DNA from 2 places in the Micromonospora sp. NPDC047620 genome. Region 2 is predicted to be linked to the other one. Evidence: predicted binding sites of a transcription regulator. Region 2 holds the regulator's gene; the other holds the start of a gene.
What was found. Region 2 encodes HspR, which represses chaperone genes until heat shock. Its sites were predicted from a motif close to TTGAGTNNNNNNNACTCAA; they were not measured.
Positions count from the first base shown of each region.

Region 1 (11,249 bases), on a different contig from region 2:
CGGCCTGGGACGTGGTGCACCACCACGCGAACCGGGTCGTCCCGCGCGGCTACGCCGAGTGGTGCGCGGTCTTCGACACGGTCGTCGGGCTCGCCGTCGTGCTGGCCCTGCTGACCCGCTGACCCCGCCGGGGTGGGTCGCCGGCACGGGGCGGCGACCCACCCCGGCGGGCTGTTGTGCCGGTCGGCGAAACCGCCGGCCGGTGATGATGAAAAGCTTGTCGCATGAGTTCCGCACCCGTACGGCACGACCCACCGACCGACCCCTCCCGGGACGCCACCGACGAGGTGACCGCCTTCGCGGATCTCGGACTGCGCGCCGAGCTGCTGGGCGCGTTGTCCGCCCTCGGCTACGAGGAGCCCACGCCGATCCAGCGGGAGGCGATCCCTCCCCTGCTGGCCGGTCGGGACCTGCTCGGGCAGGCGGCCACCGGTACGGGCAAGACTGCCGCGTTCGCCCTGCCACTGCTGCAGCGGATGCCCGACGAGCGGCCCGGCGACCCGGTGGCGCTGGTGCTGGTCCCGACCCGGGAGCTGGCGGTGCAGGTGTCGGAGGCGTTCCACCGCTACGGCAAGGACCTGGGCACCCGGGTGCTGCCCATCTACGGCGGCCAGCCGATCGGCCGGCAGCTGCGCGCCCTGGACATGGGCGTGGACGTGGTGGTGGCGACCCCGGGCCGGGCGCTGGACCACATCGCCCGGGGCACGCTCAACCTGGGCTCGCTGGCCACGGTCGTGCTCGACGAGGCCGACGAGATGCTCGACATGGGCTTCGCCGAGGACATCGAGGCGATCCTGGAGCACGCGCCCGCGCAGCGGCAGACGGTGCTGTTCTCGGCGACGATGCCGGCGCGGATCGACGGGCTGGCCCGCCAGCACCTGACCGACCCGGTGCGCATCCTCATCGCGCGGGAGCAGCCGGTGGCCGGGGAGGCGCCCCGGGTGCGGCAGAGCGCGTACATCGTCGCCCGGGGGCACAAGCCGGCGGCGCTGGGCCGGGTGCTGGACGTCGAGTCCCCCACCGCGGCGATCGTCTTCTGCCGCAGCCGGGAGGAGGTCGACCGGCTCACCGAGACCATGAACGGCCGGGGCTACCGGGCCGAGGCGCTGCACGGCGGGATGAGCCAGGAGCAGCGCGACCGGGTGATGGGCCGGCTGCGCACGGGCACCGCGGACCTGCTGGTGGCCACCGACGTGGCCGCCCGCGGCCTCGACGTCGAGCAGCTCACCCACGTCGTCAACTACGACGTGCCGTCGGCCCCCGAGTCGTACGTGCACCGGATCGGCCGGGTGGGCCGCGCCGGGCGGGAGGGCGTGGCGATCACCCTCGCGGAGCCGCGCGAGCACCGGATGCTCAAGACCATCGAGCGGGTCACCGGCCAGCGGATCACCATCGACAAGATCCCGACGGTGGCGGACATGCGCACCCGGCGGCTGGAGCTGACCCAGGGCGCGCTGCGGGAGAGCCTGCTGGAGGACGACCTCGACCCGTACCGGGCGATCGTGGAGTCGTTGACCGACGAGTTCGACCTGGTGGAGGTGGCGCTCGCGGCGGTGAAGCTGGCGCACGAGGCGACCTCGCCGGGCGCCGAGGACGAGGAGGAGATCCCGCAGGTCCCGGTCCGGGCTCCGCGCGAGGGGCGGCCGGAGGGCGGCGGCCGGGGCGAGCGGCGCGGCGGTGGCCGGCCCCGCACCGGCGGCACCACGCAGGTCTTCATCGGCCTCGGCCGGCGTGCCGGGGTCCGGCCGCAGGACCTGGTCGGCGCGATCACCGGCGAGACGAGGGTCAGCGGCCGGGACATCGGCTCGATCGAGATCGCCGACCGGTTCTCGCTGGTGGAGGTGCCCTACGCCGTGGCCGAGGAGGTGATCGCGGGGCTGCGCGGCAGCACGATCAAGGGCCGCAAGGCGACCGTACGCCGGGATCGTGACGGTGACGGCGGCGGCGAGCGCCGCTTCGACGGGGCCGACCGGCGCGAGCGCCGCGACCGCGACTTCGGCGACCGGCGCGACCGGCGCTGACGACGACAACACCGACCCACCGGCGACCCGGCAGCACTGACGCACCGAGGCCCCCGCTGTTCCGGGCGGGGGTCTCGGTGCGTCCGCGCAGCGGTCAGCCGGCCGGCTCCGTGGCCATCCGTTCGGCGTGCTCCTGCTGCACCGCGCGAGCGGTGGTGAGGAAGTCGACGATCGTCTCGAGCTGTCCGTGGTCGTACCGCGTCAGCGCCCGCAGGCCGGCCTCGCCGACCGGCCGGTAGATCCTCCGCTCGGCCGCCCGGGCCGCCTCGGTCGCCTCGACCAGCACCCGACGCCGGTTGGCGGCGTCCCGGGTACGCGCCACCAGGCCCACCCGTTCCAGCCGGTCGATGACGGTGGTGGTGGCCGCCGGGCTGAGCCGCAGCGCCGCCGTCAACTCGCCGGCCGTCACCGGCCCGTGGCCGAGGACGACGTCCAGCGCCCGCAGATCCGTCCGGTTGATCCCCAGCCGGCCGGCGGCCGCCTCGTCGAAGGCGTCGAAGCTCTGCTGCAGCAGCCGGATCTCTCGGGCCACCCGATACACCAGCTCATCTTTCGACATTCGAACCTTTCTGCTAGTTTAGATTTCGACAGCCGAACCTTAGCAGGGAGTGACCATGACCGAGAACGACCGCAGGGAGATCCGCGAGCTGTTCGACCGGCTGCTGCGGGCGTGGACCGACAACGACGCGGTCGCGTACGGCGCCTGCTTCACCGAGGACTCCGACTACGTGTCGTACGACGGCACCCGGGCGGCCGGGCGGGCACCGATGCAGGACGCGCACGACCGGCTCTTCCGGGGCGTACTCGCCGGATCGGCGCTGGTCGGCGAGGTGGAGTCGATCCGCGCGGTGACCGCCGACGTGGCCGTCGTGCACGGCACCGGCTCGGTGCTGATGCCCTGGCGCACCCGGCTGCCCCGGCGCCGGCTGTCCCGCCAGACCCTGGTCGCCGTGCGGACGCCGGCCGGGTGGCGGTTCACCGCGCTGCACAACGGTCGGGTCCGCCCGATAGGGATCCCCGCGCCCGACTCCGCACCGGCCCGGCTGTCCCGCACGATGGGGCGGTACGCCCGACGGCTCGGGCTGGGCCACGCCTGACCGGCGGGACCCGCACACGCGGCGGCCCCCGACGCCTGCGGGGCGTCGGGGGCCGCCGGGCGACGGGCCGGTCAGGCCGCGGTCAACGCCTGGCCGCCCAGGGCGTCCGCGTCGACGTCGGCGGGGCGCAGCGCCAGGGCGAGCACGTCGGCGACGTCGACGAGGGTGTGGACCGTCAGCGCCTCACGGACCTCGGCCGGCAGGTCGTCCAGGTCCGGCTCGTTGCGCGCCGGGATGATCACCTCGGTCAGGCCGGCCCGGTGGGCGGCGAGCAGCTTCTGCTTCACCCCGCCGATGGGCAGCACCCGGCCGGAGAGGGTCACCTCGCCGGTCATCCCGAACTCGGGCCGCACCGGCCGGCCGCTGGCCAGCGACGCCAGCGCGGTGACCATGGTGATGCCGGCGCTGGGGCCGTCCTTGGGCACCGCGCCCGCCGGCACGTGCAGGTGGATCCGCCGCCCGGCGAGGGCGTTCGGGTCCAGCCCGAGCCGGCGCCCGTTGGAGCGCAGGTACGACAGCGCGATGTGCGCGGACTCCTTCATCACGTCGCCGAGCTGGCCGGTCAGGGTCAGCCCCGGCTCGCCCTCCATGCTGGTGGCCTCGATGAAGAGCACGTCGCCGCCAGCGCCGGTGACCGCCAGGCCGGTCGCCACGCCGGGCACCGCCGTCCGTTCCGCCGACTCCGGGGTGAACTTCGGCCGCCCGAGGTAGGTGGCCAGGTTGTCGGCGTCGACGCGGACCGGCGCCGGGTCGGTGGCCAGGGCCACCGCGACCTTGCGGAGGATCTTCGCCAGCGACCGTTCGAGCTGGCGCACGCCGGCCTCCCGGGTGTACTCGCCGGCGATCCGGGCGAGGGCGTCGTCGCCGACGCCGACCTCCTCGACGGTCAGGCCGGCCCGCTCCCGCTGCCGGGGCAGCAGGTGGTCCCGGGCGATGGCGACCTTCTCCTCCTCGGTGTACCCGTCGAGGGTGACCAGCTCCATCCGGTCCAGCAGCGGGCCGGGGATCGCCTCCACCACGTTGGCGGTGGCCAGGAAGAGCACGTCGGACAGGTCGAGGTCGACCTCCAGGTAGTGGTCGCGGAAGGTGTGGTTCTGCGCCGGGTCGAGCACCTCCAGCAGGGCGGCGGCCGGGTCGCCGGAGTAGCCGACGGCCAGCTTGTCGACCTCGTCGAGGAGCACGACCGGGTTCATCGAGCCGGCCTCGCGCAGGGCGCGCACGATCCGGCCGGGCAGCGCGCCGACGTACGTGCGGCGGTGGCCCCGGATCTCGGCCTCGTCGCGGACGCCGCCGAGGGAGACCCGGACGAAGTTGCGGCCGAGCGCGCGGGCGACCGACTCGCCGAGGCTGGTCTTGCCGACTCCGGGCGGGCCGGCGAGGGCGAGCACCGCGCCGGAGCCGCGGCCGCCGACGACGCCGAGGTTGCGCTCGGCGCGCCGGTTACGCACCGCGAGGTACTCCAGGATGCGGTCCTTCACGTCGGCCAGGCCGGCGTGGTCGGCGTCGAGCACCGCGCGGGCCGCGGCCAGGTCGGTGTTGTCCTCGGTACGGATGCTCCACGGCATCTCCAGCACCGTGTCGAGCCAGGTGCGGATCCAGCCCGCCTCCGGGGAGGCGTCGCTGGCCCGCTCCAGCTTGCCGACCTCGCGCAGCGCCGCCTCGCGGACCTTCTCGGGCAGGTCGGCGGCCTCGACGCGGGCCCGGTAGTCGGCGGAGCCGTCCGGCTCGTCCTCGCCGAGCTCCTTGCGGATGGCGGCGAGCTGCTGGCGCAGCAGGAACTCCCGCTGGGACTTCTCCAGCCCCTCGCGGACGTCGGTGTTGATCTGCTCGGCGATCTCCTGCTCGGCCAGGTGGTCCTTCACCCAGCCGACGAGCAGTTCCAGCCGGGCGGTGACGTCCGGCGCGGCGAGCAGCTCGGTCTTCTGGGCGAGGCTGAGCCAGGAGACGTAGCCGGCCGAGTCGGCCAGCTCGGAGAGGTCGGTCATCCGCTCGATCGCGTCGATGACCTGCCAGGCGCCGCGCTGCTGAAGCACCGACGTCATGAGGGCGCGGTACTCGCGGGCGAGTTCGCGGGCCCGGCCGGCGGGGGCCGGTTCGTCGAGTTCGGTGGCCTCGACCCAGAGGGCGGCGCCGGGTCCGGGAACGCCGGAGCCGATCCGGGCGCGGGAGAGGCCGCGGACGACGGCGGCCGGTTCGCCGCTGGGCAGCCGGCCGACCTTCTCGATGGTGGCGACCGCGCCGACGGGGCCGTACTCGCCGTCGAGGCGGGGCACGGCGAGGAGGGTGCCCTCGCCGGTGGCGCGGGCCGCGTCGACAGCGGCCTGGGTGGTGGGGTCGAGGGTCACCGGGATGACCATGCCGGGCAGCAGCACGGCGTCGGTCAGGGGCAGTACCGGAAGAGTTGCCATCGAACACCTGCTATCGCGTTGAGTTGAGCGTGTCCAACTCAAGTAACAAAGCGTTCCCCCTTGTTCCGCACTGTGACTCAGACCACTTCCCCATGCCATCGGCCGCGCCGGCGGCAGCAGCCCACGCACCAGGCCGCCGCTGCGGCGCTCGCCGGCCACGCCGGCATGCTGGGCGACCGAACTCCCCCGCCTTTGCACCGGCCACGCCGATTTCCCGCGATAACGCGACCCGCCGAAATGAAAACGGCGCGTATTGTTGCGCAATTGCCGTGCGATAGGTCAAACTTTGACCACACCCCGCCCCACACAGGGAGTAATTGGCGATGGCGAGAAAAGTAATCACTGTTCTGACCGACGACCTCGACGGCGGAAAGGCCGACCGGACCGTCGAGTTCAGTCTGGACGGCGTGGCATACACCATCGACGTCTCCGACGAGAACGCGGGCGTGCTGCGCAAGGCTCTCGACCCGTACATCAGCGCTGGCCGGCGGATCGGGCGCGGCACCGTCGACGTCGGGCGGGCGCCCCGCAGGGCGGGCGCCCCGGGCGGCGCGGGAATCGACCGGGAGCAGAACCGGGCCATCCGGGAATGGGCCGCCAAGAACGGCTACAAGATTTCCGAGCGCGGCCGCATCCCGGTCGAGGTCGCCGAGGCGTACAAGAACCGCTGACCTGGCGCCGGGTTCACGCTCGCGTCCACGCGGGGTCACGCTGCGGAATCAGCGGGGCCCCGCCGGTCTTTTCCCACGGCCGTCCATTCGCACGGCCCGCGTCCGGCGGCGGACGCATTCGCGGGCGGCGCATTCGGCGAGCGGCCCCCGACGACCGGCGGGCGACGCCGAGTGGCCGCGCCGGGCGGATTCCCGCGACTGGACGGAAACGGTATCCGGCCGAGGATCGGCGGCCCACCCGGGGCGGCGAAGCGGCCGGTGGCGGCCCGGGCGGCTCCGGCCGCGCGTGATCACCGCCACGATTCGTGCCCGTGCGACCCGGGACCGTCGCACCCCCGGAGTGTAATGAGCGACAGCTTTGTCGGGCATTACGCATACGCATCTCGGGGGTGGCGGATGACGCGCTGGTGGAGCCAGACGGCCGGCGGGCTGCCCCGCACGTTCTGGTACCTCTGGACGGCCACGCTGATCAACCGGCTGGGTAGCTTCGTCGCCATCTACCTCGGCGTCTACCTGGTCTCGGTGCGGGGCTTCAGCCCCGCGTACGCCGGAGTGGTGATCGGGTTGCACGGGGCCGGCAGCGCGGCGGGGAGCGTGCTCGGCGGGGTCGTCGCGGACCGGTGGGGGCGGCGGCCGGCGATGCTGGTCGGCAACGTGGCCGCCGCCGCCGCGGCGGTGTCGCTGGGCCTGAGCAACCACCCCACGGCGGTCGCGGCGCTCACCCTCCTGCTCGGGCTCTTCCTCGGCGTCGCCCGACCGGCCTTCACCGCCACCATCATCGACGTGGTGGGCGAACGGGACCGGCTGCGCGCCCTGACGCTCAACTACTGGGCGATCAACATCGGGTTCGCCGTCGCCGCGACCGTCGCCGGCCTGCTGGTCCGCGCCGATCCGCTGCTGCTGTTCGTGGTCAACGCGGCGGTGCTGCTCGGCACCGCCGCGCTGATCGGGTTGAAGGTGCCCGAGTCGCGCCCCGCCCCGGTCACCGTCGGGCAGTTCACCCGCGCCGACTCCGGCGGGCTCGGCACCGTGCTGCGCGACCGGGTCTTCCTGACCTTCACCGCCCTCACCGGGTTGGCCTGGCTCTGCATCCAGGGCAGCGTGATGCTCCCCGTCGCGTTGCAGGCCGACGGCCTGCCGGCGTCGGCGTACGGGCCGGTCATCGCGGTCAACGGGCTGATGATCGTGCTGGGGCAACTCTTCGTGCCCCGGCTGGTCGGCCGCTTCGACCGGTCCCGCACCATCGCCGCCGCCGTCGTGGTGGTCGGCGCCGGCTTCGCGCTGACCGCGCTGGCCGACGCGGTGTGGTTCTACGCGTTCACGGTCGCCGTCTGGACGCTCGGCGAGATGCTGATGACCCCGGCGAACTCGGCGCTGACGGCGGACCTCTCGCCGGCGGCGCAGCGCGGCCGCTACCAGGGGGTCTACTCGCTCGGCTACGCCTTCGCCAGCTTCGCCGGGCCGACCCTCGGCGGGCTGGTCGCCGCCCGGTTCTCCACCGACGCCCTCTGGTTGGGCCTGTTCGGTCTGGCCCTGCTGGTGGCCGCCGGCAACCTCCTCGCGGTCCGCCCCCGGGCCAGGCGGATCGAGGCCCTGCGGGCCGGGGCCACCTCGGCCGCCGCACCCGGCCGGACGGCGGCAGCGCTGGCCTGACGGCGGCCGGGGACCGCCGGGGACACGCCCCGGGCGGCCCCGGACCGGCAGCGGCTGGTGGCGGCCGGGGCGGGTCAGTCCGCGCAGAGGTGCGCGAAGGCGAACCCGTGCGCCATCTCGTCGCGCCGCGATTCGAGCAGCCGGATGTCGGCGAGCAGTTCCTCGCGGGGCATCAGGACCGGCTCGGCCGTCTCCAGCTCGCGCAGCCGCTGGCCGACGGCCATCGCCGCCAGATCCTCGGCCAGGCGGGCCGGGTCCACGCCGGCGGAGACCCGCTGCTCGTGCACCGTCACCCGCTCCACGAGGCAGGCGCCGGGACGCACCTCGACCCAGCTCCACCCCTCGGCCGGCCCATCCCGCCAGCTCAGGTGCAGCCCCCGGACGATCGGGTCCACCAGCCCCCGCGACACGTACGCGTCGACCGCCGCGGCCCGGGCCAGCGCCCCGAGGTCGTTGACGTGGCCCGTCCGCCCGTCGGGCAGCCGGCCGAAGATGTCGCGGAACCCGAGCGGGGGCACCTCCCCCGCCTCCGGCTCCCCCGCACCGAGCGCCGCGTAGGCGCGGGCGTCGATCACGTACGCCACGATCCGCCGCCCGTGCTCGTCGGCGCGCAGGGTGGGCGACCCGATCCGCAGCACCGCCAGGCCGACCGCCTCGGCGACCACGTTCTTCATCCGCTCGGCGCGCTGCCCGGCGGAGCCGGCGGGCGCGACCGGGCCGACCTCGACGGCGAAGACCGGCCGGGCCGTGTCGGCGGCGCAGACGACGAAGTCGTAGCCCTCCCGGGTGGCCGTGCTCCACTGGTGGCCGGTGATGCCGGTCGGACGCCGGTGTGCGAGTTCGCCGAGGCGGCGGGCGCCGTACACGAGTTGGCCGGCCCGGGTGAGCAGCGGGCCGCGACCGCCGTCCCCGGTCACCGCGCGCAGCCAGGAACCGTCCCCGCCACCGGTGCTCGTCATCCGTGTGATCCGTCCTGCCGTCGCCCCGGGCCGACTCGTCGGCCCGCGCCGAGTCTAGGCCGTCGATCATGGCCGGAGCCGGGGTGGTGCGGCGGAGGCGGCGCGGGCGGGGAATTCGGTTGAGCCGGCCGAGACCGCCCGGTGGGATGGGCCGGTGACGCTCTTCCTGAGCACCGACCGGCTGGTGCTGCGCGAGTTCACCCCCGACGACGCGGAACTCATCGTCGAGCTGGACGGCGACCCCGCGGTGATGCGATACCTCACCGGCGGGCGCCCCACCCCGCCGGAGGTGGTCCGGGAGCGCACCCTGCCCCGGATCCTCGCCCACTACCGGCGGCCGCCGGGGCTGGGCTGGTGGGCGGCCCTTGGCCGGGGGTCGGGCGAGTTCCTGGGCTGGTTCGAGTTCCGCCCGACGCGCGACGGCGACGCCCGCGAGGTGGAGCTGGGCTACCGCCTGCGCCGGGCGGCCTGGGGCGGCGGCCTCGCCACCGAGGGCTGCCGGGCGCTGGTCGACAAGGGCTTCACCGAGCTGGGCGTGGAACGGGTCACCGCGAACACGATGACCGTCAACGCGGCCTCCCGCCGGGTGATGGAGAAGTCCGGGCTGCGCTTCGTGCGCACGTACGTCGGGAACTGGCCGGAGATGATCGACGGGGCGGAGCACGGCGAGGTCGAGTACGCGCTGACCCGGCAGGAGTGGCTGGCGCCCGGCCCGGACCAGCCCGCCGCGAGCCTCGGCTCGCCCGGCCCACTCCGCGCCCGTCACCAGGCCTGAGGGGACGAGGCGAGCGCTTCTCCGCGTGGTAGGAGCACCGCGAGGGTGACCGGGCGGCGAAGCGGACCCCGCGCCAGGGCATGATCGAACGTGGCCGGTTGTGCCAGACGGAACGGGGGTGCGCGGTGCGGGTCGTGTCGCTGGTGCCGTCGCTGACCGAGGCGGTGGCGCTGACCCTGCCCCACCTGCTGGTCGGGGCCACCGACTGGTGCGCCCACCCGGCGGGGCTGGACGTGGCGCGGGTTGGCGGCAGCAAGTACCCCGACCTGGACCGGGTGCTCGCGCTACGACCGGACGTCGTGCTGCTCAACGTCGAGGAGAACCGCCGCGTCGACGCCGAAGCCCTGGCCGCGGCCGGCGTGCCGGTGCGGGTCACCTACCCGCGGACCGTCGACGAGGCGCTGACCGAGCTGGGCGACCTGCTCCGCGAGCTGGGCGCGCCGGCGGAGCCGGAGTGGCTGGTGGCGGCGCGCCGGGCGTGGGCCGCCCCGCCGGCGGTCGGGCCGCCCCGCCGGTCGGTGGTGCCGGTCTGGCGTCGCCCGTGGGTGGTGCTGGGCGCCGACACGTTCGCCGGGGACGTGCTGCGCCGACTCGGCGTCACCAACCTGTACGCCGACGACGCCGAACGTTATCCGCGACCGAGCCTCGACGAGCTGCGCGCCCGGGAGCCGGAGCTGGTGGTGCTGCCGGACGAGCCGTACCGGTTCACCGCCGACGACGGGCCGGAGGCGTTTCCGGGCGTCCCGTGCGCGCTGCTCTCCGGACGGCACCTGACCTGGTACGGCCCGTCGCTGGCCGAGGCGCCCGCCCTGCTGTCCGCCCAGCTCGCCGACCCGGTCGTCCGGCCGGGCTGACCACCGTGGCCCCGCCGCCCGGCGGTCGACGCGCTGGTCGGGTCAGGCGCCCGCGTGCCGGCGTCGCTCCCGACGAGCAGCGAGCACGCTCCAGCCGATCGCGACCGACAGGGTCAGCACCACCACCGCGAGGGTGAGCCAGACCGGCAGCTTTCCCACCGGCGTCTCGGCCAGGATCAGCTTCGCCCCGGCGAAGGCCAGCAGCACGGCCAGCCCGTACCGCAGGTAGCCGAAGTGCCGCAGCAGCCCGGCCAGGCAGAAGTAGAGGCTGCGCAGCCCGAGCACGGCGAACGCCGTCGCCGTCCAGACCAGGAACGTGTCGGTGGTGATGGCCAGGATCGCCGCCACCGAGTCGATCGCGAAGACCACGTCGGTGGCCTCGATCGCGATCAGCGCGACCAGCAGCAGGGTGGCCCGGCGCCGGCCGTCGACCCGGACGGTGAACCGGCCGCCGTGGTAGCGCGGCTCGGTGGGGACCAGCCGCCGGAACAACCGGACCGCGACGTTGCGGTCCGGCTCGACGTCCGGCTCGCCGCGCACCGCCAGCCGCCACCCGGTCCAGACCAGGAAGACACCGAGCGCGACCCCGGCCCAGGTCAGCCGCTCCAGCAGCGCGGCACCGGCGAAGATGAAGGCCAGCCGGAACGCGAGCGCCCCGACGACTCCCCAGAAGAGCACCTTGTGCTGGTAACCGGCGGGCACCCGGAAGTAGCCGAACAGCAGCGCGAAGACGAAGACGTTGTCGACCGAGAGCGCCTTCTCCAGCAGGTAGCCGGAGTAGTACGCCACTGCCGGCTCGCCGCCCCGCCAG
Region 1 is NZ_JBIDDG010000006.1:270,753-282,001, reverse strand. Features, by position in the region: gene ACGF5C_RS09895 (hypothetical protein) at 1-122, shown strand, start outside; gene ACGF5C_RS09890 (DEAD/DEAH box helicase) at 225-2,021, shown strand; gene ACGF5C_RS09885 (MarR family winged helix-turn-helix transcriptional regulator) at 2,116-2,580, opposite strand; gene ACGF5C_RS09880 (SgcJ/EcaC family oxidoreductase) at 2,636-3,118, shown strand; gene lon (endopeptidase La) at 3,190-5,526, opposite strand; gene ACGF5C_RS09870 (Lsr2 family protein) at 5,850-6,197, shown strand; gene ACGF5C_RS09865 (MFS transporter) at 6,594-7,850, shown strand; gene ACGF5C_RS09860 (hypothetical protein) at 7,925-8,809, opposite strand; gene ACGF5C_RS09855 (GNAT family N-acetyltransferase) at 8,964-9,584, shown strand; gene ACGF5C_RS09850 (helical backbone metal receptor) at 9,710-10,438, shown strand; gene ACGF5C_RS09845 (TerC family protein) at 10,481-11,249, opposite strand, start outside.
Region 1: the regulator HspR is predicted to act here: its motif matches at 5,550-5,568, upstream of lon (endopeptidase La).

Region 2 (11,249 bases):
AACCGGCGGACCAGCTCCGTACGCTCGGCGGCGGAGAGCGGCTCGACGGCGGGCGCGGGCACGGTGCGGGTGGGGTGGGGCAACCGCGCCAGCCGGGCACCGAGCAGGGCCCGGTCGGTGGCCAGCGAGCCCTCCCCGGGCAGCTCACTCAGGCCGTCGGTGATCGTCAGGTGCCGGCCCACCTCGGCGTGCATCCGGGCCGGCTCCTCGTCGCGGAACCAGGTCAGCTCGTCCCCGGCGCACATCTGCCGCACCTGGTCGAGGATCCGGTCGGGCGGCCCGCCGACGAAGACGTCCTTGGTGATGCCGATGTTGTGGTCGAGCAGCGTCACCACCGCGTGCGCCGGCCCGCCGGCCGGGTCGTCGTACGCGAAGGTCGCCAGGTAGGAGGTCTGGTCGCCGTACACGTCGCCGTAGGACCAGCAGCCGGTGAGGTGGACCCGGCCGAGGTGGGCGGCCCAGGCGGGGGTGGCGGCGCCGGGGCGGACCCGGGCGGCACCCTCGGCGTCGGGCACCAGCGCGGCGAAGACCGAGCGGACGGTGGTCGCGGCGGCCGAGCGGCGACGGGAGGTGGCGGCCAGGAAGCCGGCCACGAATTCCCGCACCGCGCTGTCACGGTCGGTCTCCGCGACCGCGTAGACGCTGCCGAGCAGGGCCGCGCCGAGCATCTCCGCGTCGAGGGCGTTCTCCAGCTTGGCCACGTCGCGGGCGGCGTGCAGCACCGCGTCGTACGGGGTCTGAGGCGTTCCCATCCACCGACCCTACGCTGCCGCCCGGCTCCGGACGGCACGAGCGGCCCGAGCATCGCCCGCGTCGCGGGCACCCACCACCGCCGACCTGCGGCTGCCGCCGACGAGTGCCCGGTCAGCGGCCGGCGGCGTCCCGCAGGGCGGCCCGGGCCTCGGCGTAGGAGGCGAGCACCGCCCGCACCGGGGCCAGCACCTGCTCCTCGCCGACCGTCGTCACCCGCTCGGTGAGCCGGTGCTCGGCGCGGCGGCGGGCGCGGCGGGCCGCCCACCGGACGGCCGGCCTGGTCAGGGCCGCCACCAGCAGCCCGGCGAGCAGGCCGCCGAGGAGCAGCAGGGTGGGCAGCGGCACCTCGCCGACGGCCGGGTCGGCCAACTCCGGCAGGCCCAGCGCGCGCAGCCCGTAGCCGAGCGCCAGCCAGGCGAGCCCGGCCAGCGCGGCCAGGGTCACCAGCCACTGGAGGCCGCCGACGATCCGCCACCAGAGCGGCCGCCGGTCCATGCCGAGGTCGGTGCCGGCGACCGCGCGGTCCAGCGCGTCCGGCAGGTCGCCGAGGCGGGACCGGGCGGCGGCGGTCACCGCGGCGGGCCAGGAGGCGGGCAGTTCCGCCCCGGCCCGGTCGGCCACGGACCGGATCGCCAGCCCGAGCGCGGAGCGTTGCGCGGCGGTGGGGTCGGGCACCGAGGTCGCGGCGACCAGGCTCTCCGCCGGGTCGTCGCGCTCGCCGGCCGGGCCGGGCAGGTGCAGCCGGCGCAGCGGGTCGGGCCGCAGCCGCCGCCAGCCCCGGACCAGCGGCCAGCCGGTGGCGGCGGCGCCCCGGTGCCGGTACGCCTGCTCGACCGCCTCGGCGACCGTCGGCACCCCGGCGGCGCCGGCCAGCGCCCGGTGCAGCGCGGCGACGGCGGCGTCGTCCGGCCCGGCGGCCGGCGACCCGCCCCCGACCAGCTCGTCGAGCCCGGCCACCACCGTGTCCACGTCACCCTGGAGCCGGCGCAGCGCGGCCTGCCGCCCGGCCACCGTCCGTTCCAGCGCCTCCCGGAGCCCGACCATGCCCGCCGGGTCCACGGCGGTGGTGGCCTGTAGCGGCACGCCGGCCAGGCCGTCCGCGTCGAGCAGGCGGCGCAGGTCGGCCAGCACCCGGGGCAGCTCGGCCGGGGGCAGCCGGTCGGCCTGGTTGAGCACGACCAGCGTGACGTCCCTGTGCCGGTGGAACTCGCGCAGGTAGCTGGTGTGGATGACGCGGTCGGCGTACTTCTGCGGATCGACCACCCAGACCACGAGGTCGACCAGGCCGAGCAGCCGGTCCACCTCCAGCCGGTGGGACCGCTGCACCGAGTCGAAGTCGGGCAGGTCGAGCAGGATCAGCCCGTGCAGGGCTGACTCGTCGTCGCCGTCGAGCACACTCTCCCGGACGAACCGGTGCCGGGGCAGCACGCCGACCCAGTCGAGCAGCCGGTTGCCGCCGTCGAGCGGCCCCCAGACGCAGGCGTGGGTGACGCCGGTGGTGGGGCGGCGCACCCCGACCGGGGAGAGCTCCATCCGGGCGAGCGCGTTGAACAGGCTGGACTTGCCGCTGCCGGTCGCGCCGGCGAGGGCCACCACGGTGTGGTCGCGGGAGAGCGCCAGCCGGGCGCCGGCCCGCTCGACCAGGGTGTGCGCCGGCACGAGTCGCGAATCCGGCAGGTGACCGTCGACGACCGCGAGGAACCGGCGTACGGCGTCGAGGCGGGCGATCAGCGCGTCGGCGTCCACCCGTCGGTCACCACGGAACGCCTCGCGCATCCGCCCGACGATGTTCGTCATGATCCCCCGCCCTCGGTGCCGGGGAGGCGCGCGGCGTCCGCGTCGGCGAGGCCGCTGCGGTGCCGGGCCATCTCCACCCCGTTGCCGGCCCCGCGCAGGGCCTCCGCGGTGTCCGGGGCGGGCCGGGCCTCCGCCGTCCTGGCCAGGTAGCGGGCGGCCTCGTCGTCCAGCAGGGCCCGCACCCGGTCCAGCAGGTCGGCCCGGGCCTTGGCGGCGAGCGTACGCACGGCCTGGTCGCCGAAGACCGCCTGGAGCACGGTCTGCGCGGCGACCGTGGTGCCGGCCCCGGTGGCGACCTCCAGCCCGGTCGGGATGAACGCGGTCGAGGCGAACACGGCGATCATCACGGCGAGCCCGGTGGCGTTGACGGCGTACGCGGCCGTGCGCGCCACGAAGCGCCGGTCGCCGCCTTCGACCCGTACCAGCTCCAGCACGCCGCGCTGCCACTCCCGGACCAGGCGCTCGGCCCGCTCGGGCAGGTCGCCGGCGGGGTGGGCGAGCCCCGGTTCGAGCAGCGCCGCCCCGGCGGGATGGGCCTTCCACCCGGTGTACGCGTTCTCCGCCGCCTCGGCGGCGACGCCGCGCAGCAGGGTCACCAGCTGGGATTCGATCGCCTCGCGCAGCTCCGAGGCGGGCGCGGGACGGCCGGTGACGGCGGCCACCATCCGGTCGCGGAGCCGCCCGATCCGGGCCTCCAGCGTGCGGAAGAACTCCCCGGTGCCGACGAACTCCTGCCAGCGGGCGAGCACCTCGCCACGGAGCAGCCGACCGTCCTTCAGCCCCTGCTCGACGGTCCGGTGCGCCCCCCGGTACGCCGCCCGCACCCGCTCGTCGAGCGCGTCCGCGGCGGTCACCTGCTCGTCGGCGGCGTCGGCGAGCCCCTCGACCGCCGGGCGCAGCGCGGCGAGTGCGCCGTCGAGGGTCTGCCGGACCACGGCCGCCCGGGCGTCGGCGTCGGCGGCCAGCCGGGCGAACCAGGCGGAGAGCGGCGCGGTCACCCGGTCGGGCAGCAGGCCCTGCCCGTCGACCGAGGTCTCCGGCAGCACGAACAGCGGGGCCGCGCCGAGATCCTGCGCGGCGAGCATCTCCGACAGGTGGGCGGCGATCTCGTCGGCCGCCTCCGGGGGCACCCGGTCCAGCACCATGGCGATCACCGCGCCCCGGGCCCGGGCGCCGCGCAGCAGCTCCCAGGGGACCGCGTCGGCGTAGCGGGCGGCGGTGGTGACGAAGAGCCAGAGGTCGGCGGCGGCCAGAAGCTGGCCGGCCAGGGCCCGGTTGGCGTCGACCACCGAGTCGATGTCGGGGGCGTCGAGGAAGGCCAACCCGGGCGGCAGGGCGGGGGCGGTGACCAGTTGCAGGGTGTGCGGGTCCTCGCTGGGCTCGTTGCTGCGGGTGAGGCCGGGCAGCAGCTCGCCCTGGCGGAACCAGCCGGAGTCGGCCGGGCTGCACACCAGCACCGGGGAGCGGGTGGTGGGCCGGAGCACCCCGGCCGCGCTCACCCGCGCCTGCACCAGGCTGTTGACCAGGGTGGACTTGCCCGCGCCGGTGGACCCGCCGACCACCACGAGCAGCGGCGCGTCGAGCCGGCGCAGCCGGGGCAGCAGGTAGTCGTCGAGCTGGTCGGTGAGGCTCCCGGCGGCCCGTCGGGCGGGCTCGGCGGAGGGCAGCGCCAGCGGGAACCGGGCCGCCCCGATCGCGGCGCGCAGGCCGGCCAGCGCGGCGGGCAGGCTGTCGTCCCCGGTGGTGGCGGGCCGGTCCTCCCCGGCGTCCGTGGAGCCGGTGCGGGCTGCGACGGTGGGCGCGTCGGCCTGGGTGGCGGAGTCGCCGTGCGTCGTCACCGCTAAAGCGTGCCCGACCGACGCAAGGGAAGACAACCGGCCGGTAGTATCCGTGACTTGCGTCGGGTCGGCTCAACCTCGACTTGACGATTTCCGGGGGCGTGGCACTATTGAGTCAAGTTCACTCAACTTGTGGTGGGGTCGCTGCGGGCGACGCCCGCCACGCAGCTCAGGGCGGTGCCCACGAGCGGCTCACAACGTCACGAAGCGAGGAAGCGAAGATGGCACGTGCGGTCGGTATCGACCTCGGCACGACGAACTCCTGCGTCAGCGTCCTGGAGGGCGGTGAGCCCACCGTCATCGCCAACGCTGAGGGCTCGCGGACGACCCCGTCGATCGTCGCGTTCGCCCGCAACGGCGAGGTGCTCGTCGGTGAGGTCGCCAAGCGCCAGGCGGTGACCAACCCGGACCGGACGATCCGCTCGGTCAAGCGGGAGGTCGGCACCAACTGGTCCGTCGACATCGACGGCAAGAAGTACACCCCGCAGGAGATCTCGGCCCGCACGCTGATGAAGCTCAAGCGGGACGCCGAGGCGTACCTGGGCGAGCAGATCACCGACGCGGTGATCACCGTCCCGGCCTACTTCAACGACAGCCAGCGCCAGGCCACCAAGGAGGCCGGCGAGATCGCCGGCTTCAACGTGCTGCGGATCGTGAACGAGCCGACCGCGGCGGCCCTGGCGTACGGGCTGGACAAGGGCTCCAAGGAGCAGACCGTCCTGGTCTTCGACCTCGGCGGCGGCACCTTCGACGTGTCGCTGCTCGAGCTGGCCGAGGGCGTCATCGAGGTCAAGTCGACCAGCGGTGACAACGACCTCGGTGGTGACGACTGGGACCAGCGCATCATCGACCACCTGGTGAAGACCTTCCGGGGCGAGCACGGCATCGACCTGGCCCAGGACAAGATGGCCCTGCAGCGGCTCCGCGAGGCGGCCGAGAAGGCCAAGATCGAGCTGTCCGCCGCCACCACCACCAACATCAACCTGCCGTACATCACGGCCGGCGCGGCGGGCCCGCTGCACCTGGACGTGACGCTCAGCCGGGCCGAGTTCCAGCGGATGACGCAGGACCTGCTGGACCGCTGCAAGGGCCCGTTCGAGCAGGCCGTGAAGGACGCCGGCATCAAGGTCTCCGACGTCGAGCACGTCATCCTGGTCGGCGGCTCGACCCGCATGCCGGCCGTGACCGACCTGGTCAAGCAGCTCACCGGCAAGGAGCCCAACAAGGGCGTCAACCCTGACGAGGTCGTCGCCGTCGGCGCCGCCCTGCAGGCCGGTGTGCTCAAGGGCGAGGTCAAGGACGTCCTGCTGCTCGACGTGACCCCGCTGAGCCTGGGCATCGAGACCAAGGGCGGCATCTTCACCAAGCTGATCGAGCGCAACACCACCATCCCGACCAAGCGCTCCGAGGTCTTCACCACGGCGGACGACAACCAGCCGTCGGTGCTGATCCAGGTGTTCCAGGGCGAGCGGGAGATCGCGGCCTACAACAAGAAGCTCGGCACCTTCGAGCTGACCGGCCTCCCGCCGGCGCCGCGCGGCGTGCCGCAGATCGAGGTCACCTTCGACATCGACGCCAACGGCATCGTCAACGTCCACGCCAAGGACCTCGGCACCGGCAAGGAGCAGAAGATGACGATCACCGGCGGCTCCTCGCTGCCGAAGGACGACATCGAGCGCATGCGCCGCGACGCCGAGGAGCACGCCGAGGACGACAAGCGTCGCCGCGACGAGGCCGAGACCCGCAACCTGGCCGAGGCGCTCCAGTGGCAGACCGAGAAGTTCCTGGCCGAGAGCGGCGACAAGCTGCCGTCGGAGTCCCGTGACCAGATCAACGAGGCGCTCGGCGAGCTGCGCGGCGCCCTCGGTGGTCAGGACATCGAAAAGATCAAGTCGGCGCACGAGCGGCTGGCGCAGGTCTCCCAGCAGGCCGGTTCGCTGCTCTACAGCCAGCAGGGCGAGCAGCCGGGCGAGGCCGGTCCAGGTGCGGCGGGCGCGGCGGGCGCCGGGGCGACCGGTGGCGCGCAGGCCGGTGGCGCGGACGACGTGGTCGACGCGGAGATCGTGGACGAGGACAAGAAGTGACGGCCCGTCCCGGACACGGCACCACGGCAGAGGGATGAGGTAACCCCATGACGGAGAAGCCACGAGCCGCCGACCCGGGTGCGACCGGGTCGACGCCGGGTGGCTCCGCGCCCGCCGAGCAGGCCGGCGACGGGCCGCGGGTCGTCATCCGCAACAACCGCAAGATCAGCGAGACCAACGAGCCGGCCGCCGCCGACGCCGGGTCGGACGCCCCGGCCGAGGGGCTGGTCGAGGAGGCCGAGGTCGTGGTCGACGAGATCGAGGTCGAGGCGGCCGAGGTGGCCGGCCCGCCGGTGGTGGACGCCCCGGCACAGCCGGCCGACGGCGCCGGGACCGCGCTCGGCGCCGAACTGGAGGCGCTGCGCAAGGACCTCGACGAGCGGACCCGGGACCTGCAGCGGGTGACGGCGGAGTACGCCAACTACCGCAAGCGGGTGGACCGGGACAAGGGCCTGGTCACCGAGCAGGCGACCGGGGCGATGCTCGCCGCGCTGCTGCCGATCCTCGACGACCTGGACCGGGCCCGCGAGCACGGCGACCTGGTCGGGCCGTTCGGCACGATGGCCGAGCAGCTCACGGCGGCGCTCGGCAAGTTCGGGCTGACGGCGTTCGGCGAGCAGGGCGACCCGTTCGACCCGACCCGGCACGAGGCGGTGGCCCACCAGACCTCGGCCGACGTCACCGAGCCGACCTGCGTGCAGGTGATGCGTCGGGGCTACCAGGTCGGGGAGCGGCTGCTGCGACCCGCCATGGTCGCGGTCGCCGACCCGGAGTAGTGCGCAACGACAACCGGATCGTCCCGCCCACCCCGAACGGGTGGGCGGGACGGTCGGTCCCCAGGTAGGGAGGGGGTGGACCGGTGAGTTCCAAGGACTGGATCGAGAAGGACTTCTACGCCGTGCTGGGCGTGGACAAGGCCGCCTCCGGCGACGACATCAAGAAGGCGTACCGGAAGCTGGCGCGGGATTCGCACCCGGACCACAACCCCGGTGACCCGAAGGCCGAGGAGCGGTTCAAGGCCGCCTCCGAGGCGTACGCGGTGCTCGGCGACGACGCCAAGCGCCGCGAGTACGACGAGCTGCGCTCGCTGTTCGGCTCGGGCGCGTTCCGGCGCAACGCCCGTGGCGCCGGCCAGCCCGGCGGCATGCCGTTCGACGTCTCCGACCTGTTCGGGGGCGCGGCCGGTGGGGGTGGCGACCGCCGCTTCGGCGGGGCCGGCTTCCAGGACCTGTTCAGTTCGATCTTCTCCGGCGGCGCCGCTGGTCCCGGCGGCGGGCCGGCGACGCGTGGCCCGGCGCGGGGCCGGGACGTCGAGGCCGAGGTGGCCCTCGACTTCGACGACGCCGTACGCGGGGTGACCGTCCCGTTGACGCTGCGCGCGCCGGGGGTCTGCGACACCTGCCACGGCAACGGGGCCAAGCCCGGCACCCAGCCGCGCACCTGCCCGGTGTGCCACGGAGCCGGGGTCACCACCCGCAACCAGGGGTCGTTCAGCTTCTCCGAGCCGTGCCGCAACTGCCAGGGCGTGGGCACGATCGTGGAGGAGAAGTGCCCGGAGTGCCAGGGTACCGGCGGGGTCACCAAGACCCGCACGCTGAACGTCCGCTTCCCGGCCGGGGTGGCCGACGGCCAGAAGATCCGGCTGGCGGGGCGGGGCGAGCCCGGCGCGCGGGGCGGCCCGGCCGGCGACCTCTTCGTACACGTCAAGGTGCGACCGGACGAGCTGTTCGGGCGTACGGGCGACGACCTCACGCTGACCGTGCCGATCACGTTCGCGGAGGCCGTGCTCGGCACGGACCTGCGGGTGCCCACCCTCGACGGCGCGGTGACCCTGCGGGTGCCGCCGGGCACGCCGAGCGGCCGGATCCTGCGGGCCCGCGGCAAGGGGGTGGTCCGCCGTGACGGGCAGGCGGGTGACCTGCTGGTGACCCTCGACGTGGTGGTGCCCGCGCGGGTGTCCGACGAGGCGCGTACGGCGTTGGAGAGCTTCGCCGCGCAGACCCCGCCGGCCGCTCGGGAACATCTCGACGCGCGGGTGCGTCGATTCAGTTGACCCGGTGTTCAGTCGGCTCGGTGGAGTGCACGCGGAGGTGAGCGGGATGTCGGACGAGTTCGTCGGTTCGGGTGACCCTGCCTACGAGGCCAAGGTGCTGATGATCTCGGTGGCGGCGCGGATGGCGGGGATGCACCCGCAGACCCTGCGCCAGTACGACCGGCTGGGCCTGGTCCAGCCGGGTCGGGCGGCCGGCGGTGGCCGCCGCTACAGCGTGCGGGACGTGGTGCTGCTGCGCGAGGTGCAGCGGCTCAGCCAGGACGACGGCATCAACCTGGCGGGGGTCAAGCGCATCATCGGGCTGGAGCGGCTGCTGGAGCAGGCCCAGCAGCGGGTGGCCCGGCTGGAGGCGGAGCTGGACGCCGCGTACCGCCGGATTGCCGAGTTGGAGGCCTTGGCCCGCTTCCCGGGCAGCGACCTCGTCCCGACCAACCGCACCTCCACCGCGCTGGTGGTCTGGCGTCCCCGGCGGGGCCCCGACCGCTGACGACACCTCACCGCGCCCGGCCGCCCTCCCGCGGCCGGGCGCGGTCGCCTTTCCGCCCCCGCCCCGCCCGGGACGTGCGTCGTCTCCGCAAGCGCCCACGGTTGCCGGTTTGCCGGCGGGGACGGCGCCGGATCCGCTAGCCTCAAAATCAGGTCCAACCATCTCAATCCGGACTCCGATGGCAGGGGGAGCCATGACGGAAGCGGCGAGGAAGGTTGCCCAGCAGACCGAGGAACGGCTTGACGAGGTGGCGAAGAACGTCCGGGAGAGATTCGACCGGTTCACCGAGACCCGCTTCACCGACGAGATCAAGAACGGCAGGTTCGCCGACCAGGTTGACCACGGCGTCGACCAGGGACGCGACGAGGCGAGACGCCGGAAGCAGGGCGGATCGGAACACTGACGATCCGCCGACGTGCGGGCCGGGACCCACGGGGGGTCCCGGCCCGCACGTCGTCCACAGGGTGGGGCCGGGACGCCGGAGGTCCCAGAGCGGGGGTCCCGGCCCGCACGTCGTCCACAGGGTGGGGCCGGGACGCCGGAGGTCCCAGAGCGGGGGTCCCGGCCCGCACGTCGTCCACAGGGTGGGGCCGGGACGCCGGAGGTCCCAGAGCGGGGGTCCCGGCCCGCACGTCGTCCACGGGGCGGGGCCGGGACGCCGGAGGTCCCAGAGCGGGGGTCCCGGCCCGTTCGCCGTTGTGGAGTGCGGGCCGTCCCGCCGGGCGCGGGTGCGTGGGGCGCTCAGGCGATGCGGCGGTTCGCCCGGACCAGGCCGCCCTCGCACCAGTCCCGGTAGACGAAGAGCTCCGGCTGGGCCAGCAGCGCCCGGCTGTTGTGCGCCCAGGTGCGCATCAGGTCGTCGCCGTTCCGCTCGGCCTGCTCGATCAGCTTCCGGAAGCGCCGCTTCGGGTGGGCGCGGAAGTTCGTCCGGATGCCGTCGGCGGCGTAGATGTAGAGGCAGTGCAGGGCGAAGCGGCGGGCCGGGCAGGCCGGGTCCATCGCCAGGTCGAAGAGCACCGCCACCAGCCGGTCACCGGATACCAGCAGGTCCCAGTCCGGCGGCATGGAGGTCAGCGGCACGGAGTCGGGCTGGAAGGCCCACGCGCGCAGCTCGGCGGGGGTCGGATCGACAGGGTTGGCAAAGCCGTGGAACGTCGACTCCTGCACGCTCACCGGCCAACCTTCCGCTCTCGTCCGCGGGGGCTCAGGCCGTCCGCGAGCTCTGGCTGCTGGGGCGAAACGGTAACCCGGCGCGTCGACCGGCGGTAGGCCCCGCCGGAGGCAATTCGACAACCGTTGGACGAGGGCCGGGCCGACCGTACGGTCGACCCGGCCCGGACGGTGACGTCGGTCAGTCGTGCGCCGGCACCGGTTGGGCCCGCTGGGCCGCGCCGCGCTTCCGCAGCCAGCGCTTGAACCACGCGAAGTCGGGCAACCGCGCCAGCATCGGCCCGGTCACGACCGTGATCAGCACGTACGCCGTGGCGAGCGCCGCCAGCTTCGGGTCGACGCTGCCGGCGGCCACCGCGAGCCCCGCGATGACGATGGAGAACTCTCCCCGGGGCACCAGGGCCAGGCCGGCCCGCCAGCGACCGGGTTCGGCGATGCCGACCCGGCGAGCCGCCAGGTAACCGGTGAGCGTCTTCGTCGCCATGGTGATCACGGCCAGCGCGAGCGCGGGCAGCAGCACCGGCGGGATGTCCCGCGGGTCGGTGACCAGACCGAAGAAGACGAAGAAGACCGCCGCGAAGAGGTCCCGCAGCGGGGTGAGCAGCTCGGTCGCGTGGTGCGCCACCGGCCCGGACAGCGCGATGCCGACCAGGAACGCGCCGACCGCCGCCGACACCTGGAGCTTCGCCGCGATGCCCGCCACCAGCAGGGTCATCCCGAGTACGCCGAGCAGCAGCGCCTCCGGGTCCTTCGCCGACATGGCCGTGGAGATCAGGTTGCCGTACTTGATCGCGACCACCAGCACCAGCAGCACGGTGCCGACCGCGACACCGAGCGCGATGCCGCCGCCCAGCAGGCCGCTGCCGGCGAGCACCGCGGTCGCCAGGGGCAGGTAGAACGCCATCGCCAGGTCCTCGATCACCAGGACCGAGAGGATCACCGGGGTCTCCCGGTTACCGAGGCGGCCCAGGTCGGCGAGGACCTTGGCGATGACCCCCGAGGAGGAGACCCAGGTGATGCCGGCGAGCACCAGGGCGGCGACCCAGTCCCAGCCGAGCAGCAGCGCG
Region 2 is NZ_JBIDDG010000009.1:32,185-43,433, reverse strand. Features, by position in the region: gene ACGF5C_RS12830 (hypothetical protein) at 1-752, opposite strand, end outside; gene ACGF5C_RS12825 (GTPase) at 865-2,550, opposite strand; gene ACGF5C_RS12820 (ABC transporter) at 2,547-4,388, opposite strand; gene dnaK (molecular chaperone DnaK) at 4,610-6,472, shown strand; gene grpE (nucleotide exchange factor GrpE) at 6,520-7,248, shown strand; gene dnaJ (molecular chaperone DnaJ) at 7,332-8,525, shown strand; gene ACGF5C_RS12800 (heat shock protein transcriptional repressor HspR) at 8,572-9,012, shown strand; gene ACGF5C_RS12795 (hypothetical protein) at 9,206-9,415, shown strand; gene ACGF5C_RS12790 (hypothetical protein) at 9,754-10,185, opposite strand; gene ACGF5C_RS12785 (cation:proton antiporter) at 10,364-11,249, opposite strand, start outside.